3 regions of the Vibrio sp. V30_P3S12P165 genome follow, and region 2 is predicted to be linked to each of the others. Evidence: predicted binding sites of a transcription regulator. Region 2 holds the regulator's gene; each other region holds the start of a gene.
What was found. The regulator PurR, encoded in region 2, represses purine synthesis genes. The targets are predictions, from matches to a motif close to TNANGNAAACGTTTNCNTNA.
Positions count from the first base shown of each region.

Region 1: purM (phosphoribosylformylglycinamidine cyclo-ligase) is a predicted target of PurR. The motif match lies at 1,890-1,909, and genes of this name have one in related genera.
Region 3: purT (formate-dependent phosphoribosylglycinamide formyltransferase) is a predicted target of PurR. The motif match lies at 2,854-2,873, and genes of this name have one in related genera.

Region 1 covers NZ_WXWH01000077.1:118,240-122,597, forward strand. Annotated here, with positions in the region: gene smrA (DNA endonuclease SmrA) at 1-43, shown strand, start outside; gene rluF (23S rRNA pseudouridine(2604) synthase RluF) at 132-1,106, shown strand; gene upp (uracil phosphoribosyltransferase) at 1,178-1,804, opposite strand; gene purM (phosphoribosylformylglycinamidine cyclo-ligase) at 1,970-3,010, shown strand; gene purN (phosphoribosylglycinamide formyltransferase) at 3,014-3,652, shown strand; gene CAG57_RS15540 (class II glutamine amidotransferase) at 3,886-4,358, opposite strand, start outside.
Region 2 covers NZ_WXWH01000030.1:190,652-195,009, reverse strand. Annotated here, with positions in the region: gene CAG57_RS06530 (TVP38/TMEM64 family protein) at 1-387, opposite strand, end outside; gene CAG57_RS06525 (TfoX/Sxy family DNA transformation protein) at 591-1,181, opposite strand; cyclic di-GMP riboswitch class I at 1,296-1,380, opposite strand; gene purR (HTH-type transcriptional repressor PurR) at 1,520-2,530, opposite strand; gene elyC (envelope biogenesis factor ElyC) at 2,950-3,771, opposite strand; gene cmoM (tRNA uridine 5-oxyacetic acid(34) methyltransferase CmoM) at 3,860-4,358, shown strand, end outside.
Region 3 covers NZ_WXWH01000040.1:14,014-18,371, reverse strand. Annotated here, with positions in the region: gene CAG57_RS08735 (RelA/SpoT domain-containing protein) at 1-368, opposite strand, end outside; gene CAG57_RS08730 (thiopurine S-methyltransferase) at 694-1,341, shown strand; gene purT (formate-dependent phosphoribosylglycinamide formyltransferase) at 1,414-2,589, opposite strand; gene CAG57_RS08720 (EAL domain-containing protein) at 3,141-4,358, shown strand, end outside.

The DNA of each region.
Region 1 (4,358 bases), on a different contig from region 2:
AAAAAATGATAACCGAGAGCGCCACCAAAAACGACTTGGTTAACCGGTAATAACTGATAAAATACGACCCCTCACGTAGATAATATTATCATTTTGATTGACCACTCCGTTGCGAAACGTTAGGAGCCACCATGACACCCCATGAAAAACGCTTAAATAAATACATCAGTGAAACAGGATTTTGTTCACGCCGAGAAGCCGACAAATTAATAGAACAAGGCCGAGTCACCATTAATGGGGAAATTCCCCAGATGGGAACAAAAGTCACAGAGCAAGATACTGTCTGTATTGATGGCAATCCGGTCGGCTATAAAGAAAAACCCATCTACATTGCGTTAAATAAACCAACAGGGATTACTTGTACCACGGAACGAGATGTGCCCGGAAATATTGTTGATTTCATTGGCCACAGCAAACGTATCTTTCCTATTGGCCGTTTAGATAAACCCTCAGATGGATTAATCTTTTTAACCAATGATGGGGATATTGTGAATAAAATTCTCCGCGCAGGGAATAATCACGAAAAAGAGTATGTAGTGCGAGTCAACAAGCCGATCACCGAGCAGTTTATTCACCAGATGGCCAGCGGTGTGAATATTCTCGATACTGTGACGCTTCCTTGCAAAGTCACCCAAGAAACAAAATATGCCTTTCGCATTGTTCTCACTCAAGGCTTAAACCGGCAAATTCGTCGTATGTGTGAAGCGTTAGGGTATGAAGTATTTAAATTGCGCCGGGTGAGAATCATGAATATTACTTTAGAGGGTATTCCTAACGGACAATGGCGTTATTTAACAGAAGCTGAAGTCAATGAAATTTTAGCCATGTGTGAAGGATCAATCAGTACCGAAGAAGCATCTCGAACAGGCAGTAAAGGGCAAACTATCCCAAAAGCAACCAATGCCAAATTATTTGATAGCCGAACCACTAAGCCAGTTACACATCGAACCTTTAAAGGGCGAGATGCGCATGAACATCGTCATGGGCCTAATACGAAAAAAGGGCGTGAAAAATGTAAACCGCATCGTGATTCATCAACAACAAACAATAAAGGCACATCGAAAAATATCACCAGAAAAAGTGGCACACTGCGTCTAAATAAATAAGCTCGCTGAATGTTGAGAAGAGGAACCAATAGTGCCTCTTCTTTACAAGAATACTTTACAAGAATACGAAATTATTTCGTCCCGAAGATCTTATCCCCAGCATCCCCTAAACCAGGAACGATATAACCTTTGTCATTGAGTTTTTCATCAATAGCCGCCGTGTACAACTCAACATCAGGGTGTGCTTTGGCCAACGCTTCAATACCTTCAGGCGCAGAGACTAAAACCAAGACCTTAATTTGGTTGCATCCTTTCTCTTTAAGTAGATCAATCGTGGCAATCATAGAACCGCCGGTAGCAAGCATTGGGTCAACCACCATCGCAATGCGCTCTTCAATATTGGAAGCCAGTTTGTTGAAATAAGGTACTGGCTCTAATGTTTCTTCGTCTCGATAAACCCCCACCACACTAATACGAGCACTTGGAATATGTTCCAATACGCCATCCATCATTCCCAATCCAGCCCGTAAAATAGGCACTACGGTGACCTTCTTGCCTTTAATTTGATCCACTTCAACAGGACCGTTCCAGCCGTCAATAGTTACTTTTTCTGTTTCAAAGTCAGCAGTCGCTTCATAAGTAAGTAGGCTCCCAACTTCGGTGGCTAACTCACGAAAACGTTTCGTGCTGATATCACCTTCTCGCATCAGACCAATTTTATGTTTTACTAGAGGGTGTTTTACTTCAACAACTTTCATTTCCATCTCCGGCATAATTTAAATAAACTTTCAGATTATACACTCATTTATTGCGGTTTTCCGACCTAAAATCTTGATAAAAATCTGACGCAAACGTTTTCCTTTTTGGTTTAAGCCTGTAGAATAGTCTCGTTTTCATATCCAACTAGATCGAGGACTTTCCCCGTGAGCGGTAACAACACTTCTCTTAGCTACAAAGATGCTGGCGTAGACATCGATGCAGGCAATGCGCTTGTTGAACGAATAAAAGGAGCAGTCAAACGCACTCGTCGCCCTGAGGTCATGGGCGGTATTGGTGGTTTTGGTGCCCTATGTGAACTGCCAACTAAGTATAAACAGCCCGTTCTCGTTTCAGGAACCGACGGAGTTGGAACCAAATTACGACTGGCTTTGGATATGAAAAAGCATGACACGATTGGGATTGATTTAGTCGCCATGTGTGTCAATGACTTAATTGTACAAGGTGCAGAGCCACTCTTTTTCCTGGATTATTATGCCACGGGAAAATTAGACGTAGAGACAGCAGCAGATGTCGTTTCTGGTATTGCTGATGGTTGTGTTCAAGCGGGCTGCGCTCTGATTGGGGGCGAAACCGCAGAAATGCCTGGAATGTATGAAGGCGAAGACTACGATGTAGCTGGCTTTTGTGTCGGAGTAGTAGAAAAAGAAAACATCATCGACGGTAGAAAAGTGGCTGCAGGAGATGCATTGATCGCCGTCGGTTCAAGTGGTCCGCACTCAAATGGTTACTCTCTGGTTCGTAAAATTCTGGAAGTGTCCGGTGCCGATAAAAACGAAATGCTGGAAGGTAAAGCGATCGGCGAACACCTGTTAGAACCGACTAAAATCTATATTAAATCAGGATTAAAACTGATTGCTGAACACGATATTCACGCCATTTCGCACATTACTGGTGGTGGTTTCTGGGAAAACATCCCTCGCGTATTACCTGAAGGAGCAAAAGCAGTGATTGATGGCAACAGTTGGCAATGGCCTGCCATTTTCACTTGGCTACAACAAAAAGGAAATGTGACAACACGCGAAATGTATCGCACCTTCAACTGTGGTGTCGGACTAATTATTGCCCTACCAAAGAATCAAGCACAAGCAGCGGTCGAGCTGTTACAACACCAAGGCGAAAACGCATGGATTATCGGTGAAATAGCCTCGGCACAAGCGAATGAAGAGCAAGTAGAGATCAAATAATTGATGAAAAGTATTGTTGTTTTAGTTTCAGGAAATGGAACCAATTTACAAGCGATCATTGATGCCTGTGAAGCCAGTAAACATGGTGGCAAAGTAACGGCTGTTTTTTCAAACAAAGCAACAGCATATGCTTTAGAACGGGCCAAAAAGGCAGGTGCAGCAGCACATTTTGTGGATCCAAACGCTTATGAGACTCGTGATGCTTTTGATGACGCATTAATGCAGTATATCGATCAATACACACCAGACTTGATCGTTTTAGCTGGCTATATGCGTATTCTCAGCAGTGATTTTGTTCGCCACTACTTAGGGCGCATGATTAATATTCACCCATCACTGTTACCTAAGTATCCAGGCCTTAATACCTATCAAAGAGCCATTCATGCTGGAGATGAAGAACATGGCACAAGCGTCCACTTTGTGACAGAACAATTGGATGGTGGGCCTGTTATTCTTCAAGCAAAAGTGCCCATTTTTGACGAGGATACCGTTGAAACACTAACGGCAAAGGTACAAGCTCAAGAATATCGTATCTATCCGTTAGTGGTGCAATGGTTTGTGGAAGAGCGTTTAGCTATGAAGCAAGGCAAAGCCTTTTTAGATGGAAAACCTTTGGGGATCCATGGTTATGCCGACCAATAATAGGATGTATACCCAAACAACTGAGAGTTGCAGTTTGGCGGCAACGTGACAAATTTGAACAGCCGTAGGCTGGCCTTTGGTGAGTGCCACGGATGGCTCTCATCATCCCCATAAGCATATACAGGCGATGCGATTGGGGTGAGCAAACGTAGCCCCTGCAGCTTCAAGTAGGAAGGAGATAGTATTAATCACATAAAAAGGGTTGCTTACGGCTACCCTTTTTATGTGATTAATTAAAGCTCAGCTTGAGGAGCTTGATTACCCGGCTTTGGCGCAGCAAAAGCCACCGCTTTCAATTGCTCAACATTGGTTGCAATTCGCTCACCTAAATAAAACAAATTAAACTCGCCCGGCTTCATTCGCTGCCAAGTTTCATTGCCGGTTAATGGCTGAGTCGCAATCACCGACACCACATCATTGGGGGTGGTTTCTTCTTGGAAATTCACTTCCACATCCTCATCAATCAATGCAGCATGACCAAATGGGGCTCGACGAGTGATCCAATAGAGGTGATTGGTGCAGTAGCTCATCACGTAATCGCCATCAGAAAGCAGCATATTGAATACCCCTTTATTACGTAGCTCATCACAAAGCTCGCTGACGTAGTAAAAAACATCCTGCATATTGTGAGGGATCTCTGGATAACGCTGCTCTAGCCTATCGAGTAACCAACAAAAAGCCGCTTCACTATCTGTTTGCCCGACCG
Region 2 (4,358 bases):
ATCTTGACTGATTCCATGATTGAGTGTAATCAACTTATCAGAGAAGCGGCGGTATACCCATTCTTTGAGCAAATAGCGGCTAATCAAAAAGGCGATCGTTGCTCCCAGTGTACTGGCAAAAGACACTAAAAATAAACTGATCCAAAAACCAAATAAGGCCGCACCAAGAAGAGTAAATACAGCCGCGCCAGGAACGGAAAAGGCGGTTAATAAGACATAAAAAACAAAATAGAGCAGAGCTGCGATGGCAAAATGTTCATCAATCCATAGAGATAGTTGAGTGTGGTGCTGTTTGATCGAGCTTAGATTGAGATATTGTTGTAAATTGACAGTGAGCAAGATCACTATCGCAAGTAGTATCAATCCAACCAGCATTTTTCGGGTCATTGAGCGGCCTATACTATAGTGGAAAAATTTAATTAGTGGCAAAATTTAGCGTTATCCAATGGATACAGAATAGAACATATTTGGGTATCGTGTGATTTAGGTTAAACCATGACAATAATTAGCCCTACGCAAGTTGGTTGGGTATACAACTCGCTGAGGGACTAATTATTGTTTGAGTGCTGAAAAGCATGAAGAGAGTGTTTTTAAGATAAACGCTTAATAAGTTCCTCGCGTCGCGAAAGCGGAATGACTGACCAGTGCTTTCTTTCAATTGCGCCTTCTAATGCCCACAATAGCTCTAGGCTAACTTCGCTGGAATGGCTTTGTTGTATCGCTTGATAAGCAGCTAGTGCGCCTTGTTGATGCAGTTGTTCAACGGAGTTGATGCCGGCTTTTTTCAACATGCGCTCAGTGGCTAGTCGTAAATTTGGTAAATCTTTCAGCCGTTCTGGTTTTGATTGCTCTTGGTTGTCTCGTTCAAGTTGAGCAATTTTTAAAGCGGATTGTGCCTCAGATAAGATGAATTGCGGATCTGACCAGCTCGTTTCAGGAAAAGCATAATATTTGGTCACAACGGGGAACCCTTTTTTTGTATACACATAGGGTTGATAACCTTGTTGTTTAAATTTGGCGGCTAATTTATCGTTTGCTCGTATATGCAGTTGGTTATTAACCACTAACGCAAACATCGTGTCATTAGTAAAAATGCCAAAACCACCAAACATTGAACGCGATTTGATACGGCCAAGTGGCTCAAAAAGTCGCATTGAGTCTTTTAATACGGGTTTATCCATGTTGTAAATCTCGGTGTATTAACTAATTCGCCACCAAATCAGGTCCGAGAGACTAGCAAAAAACTGCTAAAAGATGTCAATAAGAAGTTAACTTCCTGTCTATGCAGTTTAGCCATCGGCAACCCCGCTACCTACCACATTCGGGTTTAGGCCGGAGGCTTTGCGTCCCACCCTTTCAGATGGTTTGCCCTGTGCGTGACATACTGTATTCCGAGTATTACCTCAGAATACGGATGATAAAGTCATTAAAACTGAACCGTTGTCACTTTTCATTTTTTTGAAAATGTGACTCTGGTTCGATTTTTAGTGATTTTAATCGGTTTAGTTACGCTTATCCATCATTTTTTGGTTAAGTCTCGTACCGTATCGCGTTCAACAATTTCTGGATGCATTTCAAATGTACGGCGTTCGTGTTCTTTATCTTTAATTCGTTCCAGCAGTATTTCAAAGGCATTTTTACCGACTCGGCGTTTGGGCTGGTGAATGGTAGTTAATGGTGGCGAAAAATATTCAGCAAGTTCAATATTATCGTATCCGATAATGGACATGTCGTCAGGAACTCTAACTCCACGTTGTTGTAAACGGCTGATTAAGCCAAGTGCCATCGTATCATTAAAACAAAATACAGCGGTTGGGCGAGTATCCATGGCGAGAATTTTATCGGCCGCTAAAACGGCGGTATCACATTCAAAGTTACCTTCTAAAATCCAATCATCATTAACGGGAAGGTTCGCTTCGGCCATGGCACGACGAAATCCAGTAATCCGTTCTTGGCAAGCGGCTTTGACAAAATGACCACTAAGACAAGCGATAGCTTTATGCCCTTTCTCAATCAGATACTTCGTTGCGAGATAACCCCCTTCTTCTGAGTTATCAATGATCTTATCCGCTTGAGATGTTTCTGGCCCCCAATCCATAATGACTTTAGGAATGTCTGGGTGGCTTTCGAGCATTTCCAGTAACTCTTCTGTTAAGTCAGAGCACATGACCAACATGCCATCGACACGTTTTTCTGCCAACATGCGAATGTAGTCACGTTGTTTTTCATAAATCCCACCGGTATTACATAAAATCAATGTATACCCTTGGCGGTAGCAATAACTTTCAACCCCATCAATCACTTCAGAAAAGAAAAGATTGGTTGATTGCGTGACGAGCATACCAATTGTACGTGTTGTGTTGCATTTTAAGCTCCTTGCCACCGCGCTTGGTGCGTAGTTCAGTTGCTTAACTGCTTCGAGTACTTTTTCTTGTGTCGTTTCTGCAACAAAACGGGTTTTGTTGATCACATGAGATACGGTCGTTGTGGATACACCCGCTAAGCGTGCAACGTCTTTAATCGTAGCCATAAATTTATCCTATCAATGACTGCTGGAGCCGGCATAGGCTTTCACTTCATTGAGTGCAGCAGTAGTTATACCCAGGCTTCCCTCTGATAGGGGCATTCGGCGTTATGATGCGATAGGCGATGTTGATTTTATGATACTGGCTGAGAAAAATAGCCATTTTGCCTGTTGCTTGACGATAACGCTTCATGATTTGGGCACCGGCTTTAATTAGCCTAAAAGTAATAAAAAAACAAAAACCGCTGTTAAATAGCGGCTTGATTTTTACATTCATCTTGTCAGTAGCGAGCAAGATTTTAGACTGCAACGACTCAACCCGCAATGAAATTTAGCTTAAATATGCATTATAACCATACAAAATTGTCAGTAAACGTAGCAATTTGTGAGCAAGAGCCGTGTATCTTGATTTGCTGGTTTATTGGTTATTGAGTATCACTGAGTTCAGCGTTGTTATGCTGACTGACCCAATCTCGCATTGATTGCCACATCAGTCCCATCGTTTCAAACCAATAGCGCTCTGTTTGTTCTAGATATTTGGCTTTGGGAATGTATTTATCCCAAGCTTGACTCACCTTCGTTTGGGCTAGGTAGTTGGTCGGAGCAGGGATAGGCGTGAGTCCAACAGAGTGAAATTCATTCATCGCTCGTGCCATATGACTTGCAGAAGTGACAAGAACCAGTTTTTTATGCTGAACAAAAGCAGCAGCTTGCCGCGCTTCTTCCCAAGTATCTTGTGCGGTTTCCAGTAAAATAATATCAGATTTTGACACACCAAGCGCGAGAGCCACCTTGGCGAGCATTCTCGCATGGCTAAATTCAGTACCACCGGCATAGCCTGATAAAATCAGCTTAGCGCCAGGGTACATGTGTAAAATACGGATGCCTTCCGTTAAGCGCATCAATGCCGTTCGAGTTAACTCCGAGGTGGGTGGAATCGTACCATCCACAACATGGCCATTGCCAAGCACCATCACATAATCAACGGAACCGTCGACGGGCAGAAACGCGCTGTATTGACGCTCTAAAGGCATTAAGAGGCGGCTAGAAAGGGGTTGAAAGGCAATTAAAAACAGACCGCTCAATGCAAAGAGCACCACAAGACAGCCTGTTTTACGTTTGGCGGTAAACATGATTAACATTAAACCGACAAAACCAATGATCAGCAGTGCTGGCAAAGGCATCAGAAGCGAGGAAACGATTTTTTTCAGCTCAAACATAAACAAAATAGTCCGAAAAAACAGCACTTGATAGTAAAATCAGCGAAAGATTCTTTATTCCTGCCATTCCTATGACAGAATAGCAGCACGATTGATTATCATAGCTCAAGCCACAGTGACAGAAGACCGTAATTTCGACGATATTGCCCACAAATTTGCAAAAAACATTTATGGTTCTGACAAAGGTGAGATTCGCCAAGTAATTGTTTGGCAAGACCTCATGAGTCTACTTACCCATTTCGATGAAGCACAAGCTCCGTTGCACATTTTAGACGCGGGCGGTGGTTTGGCACAGATGTCACAAAGATTAGCGAAATTTGGTCACAATGTCACTCTATGCGATCTTTCTTCTGAAATGTTGCATTTGGCAAAACAGGCGGTTATTCAGAACGGTTTACTTGAACGGTATTGCTTTGTACATACCCCTGTCCAAGCGATCGATAAACATTTACCAGCACCTGTCGACATCGTGATGTTCCATGCAGTCATGGAATGGTTGGCAGATCCTCAACAGGCATTGCACCATTTGTTGAACCAAGTGCGAGTGGGTGGAATGGCATCGATTATGTTTTATAACCAACATGGCTTGGTGTACAAAAATGCAGTGTGTGGCA
Region 3 (4,358 bases), on a different contig from region 2:
TGTCCGCCGAGTTCCAGCGCGACTTTTTCTCTGGCTCGATGCTGAGATTTAACACCGCCGAAGAGAGAGTGTGTTGATGTCAGCATTGCAGTACTTTTACACAGGGTTTCAAGTTCATGCTGAGCTTGGTGCGCTTTGCTGTAGAGCACATCAAAATCATCGTACGGTTGTAATACGTTATCGTGGGTTGATTGAATGCCGTATAGGCCACTTAAGCTATGTTTGAATCGTTGAGCATTAATTTGATTTTGGTACTCTCCTTGTGGCTCCTGCGGGGATGAATTGATAACCGGAATGGCGGCGGCCAAAGCTGGCGCTCGGCTTAGCGTTAGTAGCATGAGCGCAGTGGTTCTCAGCAATAGACTCATTCACTCTCCTTAACAGATGTTGCTTAGGTCAAAAGTGAAACCTAAAAGAATCCTAATCCAACAAAAGGCTGTTACCTAGATAAAGTATTGGGGCTAAGAGTGCAAACTCAATGTGTTGACTCCTTCATTTCTATAGAGTGAGTGGTTGATCACACTAATTACCTTAACGGGTTACCTTAACGGGCTTGATGGTCGATAATACTATGAAACTTAACCATAAAATTAGTTCCCGCTGCGGATGTAACAAAAGATGAATTTGAGTGTAACTGGCATTCATTGGCGAGGTTGAGTTATGCTAACGCTTTTCGGCTCTTAAAGCGTTGTAATGATCGATTTCGAATTTTGGCATAATAAATGGGCGGCGAATCAAATTGGATTTCACCTCATGGAAGTTAATCCATTGTTGATGAAATATTGGCCGATGGTGAAACCTAAACGTCACGATACTGTATTGCTTCCGCTATGTGGTAAAAGTGAAGATTTGGTATGGTTAGCTGAACAGCATGATAGTGTTCAAGGCGTTGAACTGAGCCCCATTGCCGTTCGTGCTTTTTTTGCCGAACATTTATACACGCCGCTAGTGACCGAATTATCGGCTCAGCATACGTGTTATCAGTTTGATGAAATTTGCCTGTACACGGGCGATATTTTTACTGCGCCTATTCATCCTGTTGATATTATTTATGATCGTGCGGCTCTGGTTGCGCTACCTGAAAGTATGTGGAATGAGTATGCGAATCGGCTACTTTCTTTATTAAATCAAGGTGGACGGATTTTATTGGTGACCTTAGATTATCCGCAAAATGAACTCACTGGCCCACCATTTAGTGTAACCGAAAAAGCGATTCGCCGATTGTTTACTGGGCTTTCTGTGACTCAATTGCATAGGGATGAGTTAGGAGCACAGCATCCAAAACGGGCTAAAAAAGGGCTCAGTCGTTTTGCCGAAGAGGTATGGCTAATCGAGCGTTAAGAAAAGTCCTCACCGGATAAGATCATGATACCCAAGTCAGCACACCGACTTGGGTATAGACAATCGGTTGATCTAATAATGGATTTTAACTGATTTGACACTCTCAATAGCTCGATCAGTTGCTTGTGTGGTGTCTTTGCCTCTGGTTAAAATAACCCCTAAGCGACGTCGTCCATCAATATCCGGTTTTGCAAATAAGCGAAGCTGAGCGGTTGGAATACTCAAGGCCTCCTCGATACCTGAAAACTTGATATCATTGGCGGTTCCCTGACCGAGTAGCGCGGCAGATGCCGATGGGCCATATTGAATAATGCTTCCGACCGGTAAACCAAGAAACGCACGCACATGCAGTGCAAATTCAGAAAGATCTTGTGAAATTAGTGTGACCATGCCGGTATCATGCGGGCGAGGGGAGACTTCATTAAAAATGACTTGGTCGCCTTTAATAAACAGCTCAACACCAAAAATTCCGTAACCTCCCAGCGCATTAACAATCTCTTCAGCGACGTATTCAGCGGCTTTTAAAGCATTTTCTGACATCTTTTGTGGTTGCCAAGATTCACGATAATCGCCCTGTTCTTGTCGATGACCGATAGGGGCACAGAAGTGTATGCCATCACTGGCTCGAACGGTGAGCAATGTAATTTCATAATCAAAATCGATAAATCCTTCAACAATGACCCGGCCTGCACCGCTACGCCCTCCGGCTTGAGCATATTGCCACGCGGCTTCGATGTCTTCAGGGGTTTTGATGATGCTTTGTCCTTTACCTGATGAACTCATTATCGGTTTACATACACAAGGTAAACCGACCTGCTCTATTGCAGCGACAAACTCAGTGTAATGGTCAGCGAATTGGTAAGGCGAGGTTGGTAGAGCAAGTTGCTCAGCCGCTAGGCGACGGATCCCTTCTCGGTTCATGGTTAAGCAGATGGCATGAGCATTAGGCACAATGGTCATGCCTTGTGCTTCCAGCTCAAGTAGTTTCGCTGTTGCGATAGCTTCTACTTCTGGAACGATGTAATGCGGTTTTTCTAGCTCAATAATTTGTTGTAATGCTTGAGGGTTGAGCATATCGAACACATGGCTACGGTGTGCAACTTGCATCGCAGGCGCATTGGCGTAGCGATCACAAGCAATCACTTCTAAACCTAGTCGTTGACATTCGATAGCCACTTCTTTTCCTAACTCTCCAGAGCCAAGTAGAAGAACGCGGGTTGCACTATTGAGCGTTGCTGTTCCCAACATAAAGAATCCTTATTAGTTATGCATTAATACCCTTGCCACTTAAAGTTGCTGTGGTATTGGTTCAATCACACGCTGTACCGATGCTCATAGGGATGGTGAGATCGGTGCAAATTTGTGTCAGATGACTCTTGTCACTCATTTGTTGCTTATCGGCAACGTCAAGTTGTTTCAGTACAAAGTGAAGTCTCTATCATGGGCTTAATCACTGGAAGACTTCACTATCTTGAGAGCGAAAACAGCGGCGATCATACTGGAAAGATAAAAAAAAGAAAACGTTTGCCTTTGAGTGTCGTCAAACTTAATGCGTCAATAATCGCCAGAATACTGGTAAGTCGAAGCTAATTTGGTATTTGAAAAATAAACCAGCTCTTATAGGGCTCAAATTCTTATAAAGCTGATGAAATGGGGCTCAGCGTATTTTTCTACCTGTGAGGTCATAAAATGGACAACGTATCAGTACTGATAATATATGTATGAATAAGATCATGTTATTTATTCGCCTTAACCACTAGTATCGTACTCATAACGATAACGTTGATGAGTTCTCCGCAATGCTTCGAATGATTAACTTAGAAATTAAAACCGCGTTGCTATTCGCGCTTGGATTAATCGGTGTTGTCCTGAGTAGCTTATTGCTGACGCGGTATTTTTTTCTCTATAGCCTTGATGAGTTAGAGAACATAGAAGTGCATCGCGCTAGTCATCAAGCTTTATCGGTGATTGAGTCTTTAGTTCAAAGGCAAGAAGATACATCCTATGATTGGGCATATTGGGATGAGTCCTATAGGCTGCTAACCGGCCAAGATCCCGGGTATGCTGAACGAAACTTAACTCCAGAGGGATTAAGTGCCCTGAGCTTAGATTTGATGGCTTTTATTCGGCCTAATTACTCCTTGATGCTGGCCTATAATCAAACCAATGATGGGGCAAAACAAGCTGAAATGTTATTGCAAGCGCAGGCTATCTCTTCTTATTTGCAACACATGAACACTCAGCCAGATGCTAAAAAAACCAGTATGGCAAGCTTAGTTCGAATCGATCAACAGTTATGGGTGGTGAGCTTGACGGCGGTAAGAAACAGTGAAGGCAATACTGAATCGGTCGGTTGGATGCTATGGGGGCAAAACTTAACAAATCGTTTTCCTCAGCATTATGAGGGAATTTTAATGGCCGATAATCAACTATTAATCGACGATGAAAGTCTCTCGTTTTGGTTATCGCCTCAACAAAATGAGCATGATCACGACCTGATTGAACGCACGGGCCAACATTTGACTCATCACAGCTTCATCACGGATCGTCTCAATAATACTATCGCGATTTTAAAAACTACTGAACCGAGAATTTACTTTCAGCGGGCGAAAAGTGTGTTTATTTTACTCATTGCAGTGATGCTCATCGTCACGAGCGCAATTGCCTGCATTATGTACGGTATTTTTTGGGTCACAGTGAGTCGACGCTTTAGCTACTTCGAAAAAGGCATGAAAAATTTACTGAGTACCGTCGAGGCCCCCAAAAGAAGCCGACATACCGACGAGTTTGACCGTATTACGCAATGGGTAAAAACACTAGCCCATGCTTCTTCGCAAACAGAAGAAAAGCTACAAGAAACCTTACAAAAATTTGACGCGCTTTATCATAGTCATAGCGTCGGGATGATTTTGTTGACTGATAAAGTGATTGTCGATGCCAGTCCAACCGTGCTGATTTTACTGGGTTATCAACGTGACAAGCTGATTGGCCAGCCATTGAGTACCATTTGTGGCTGC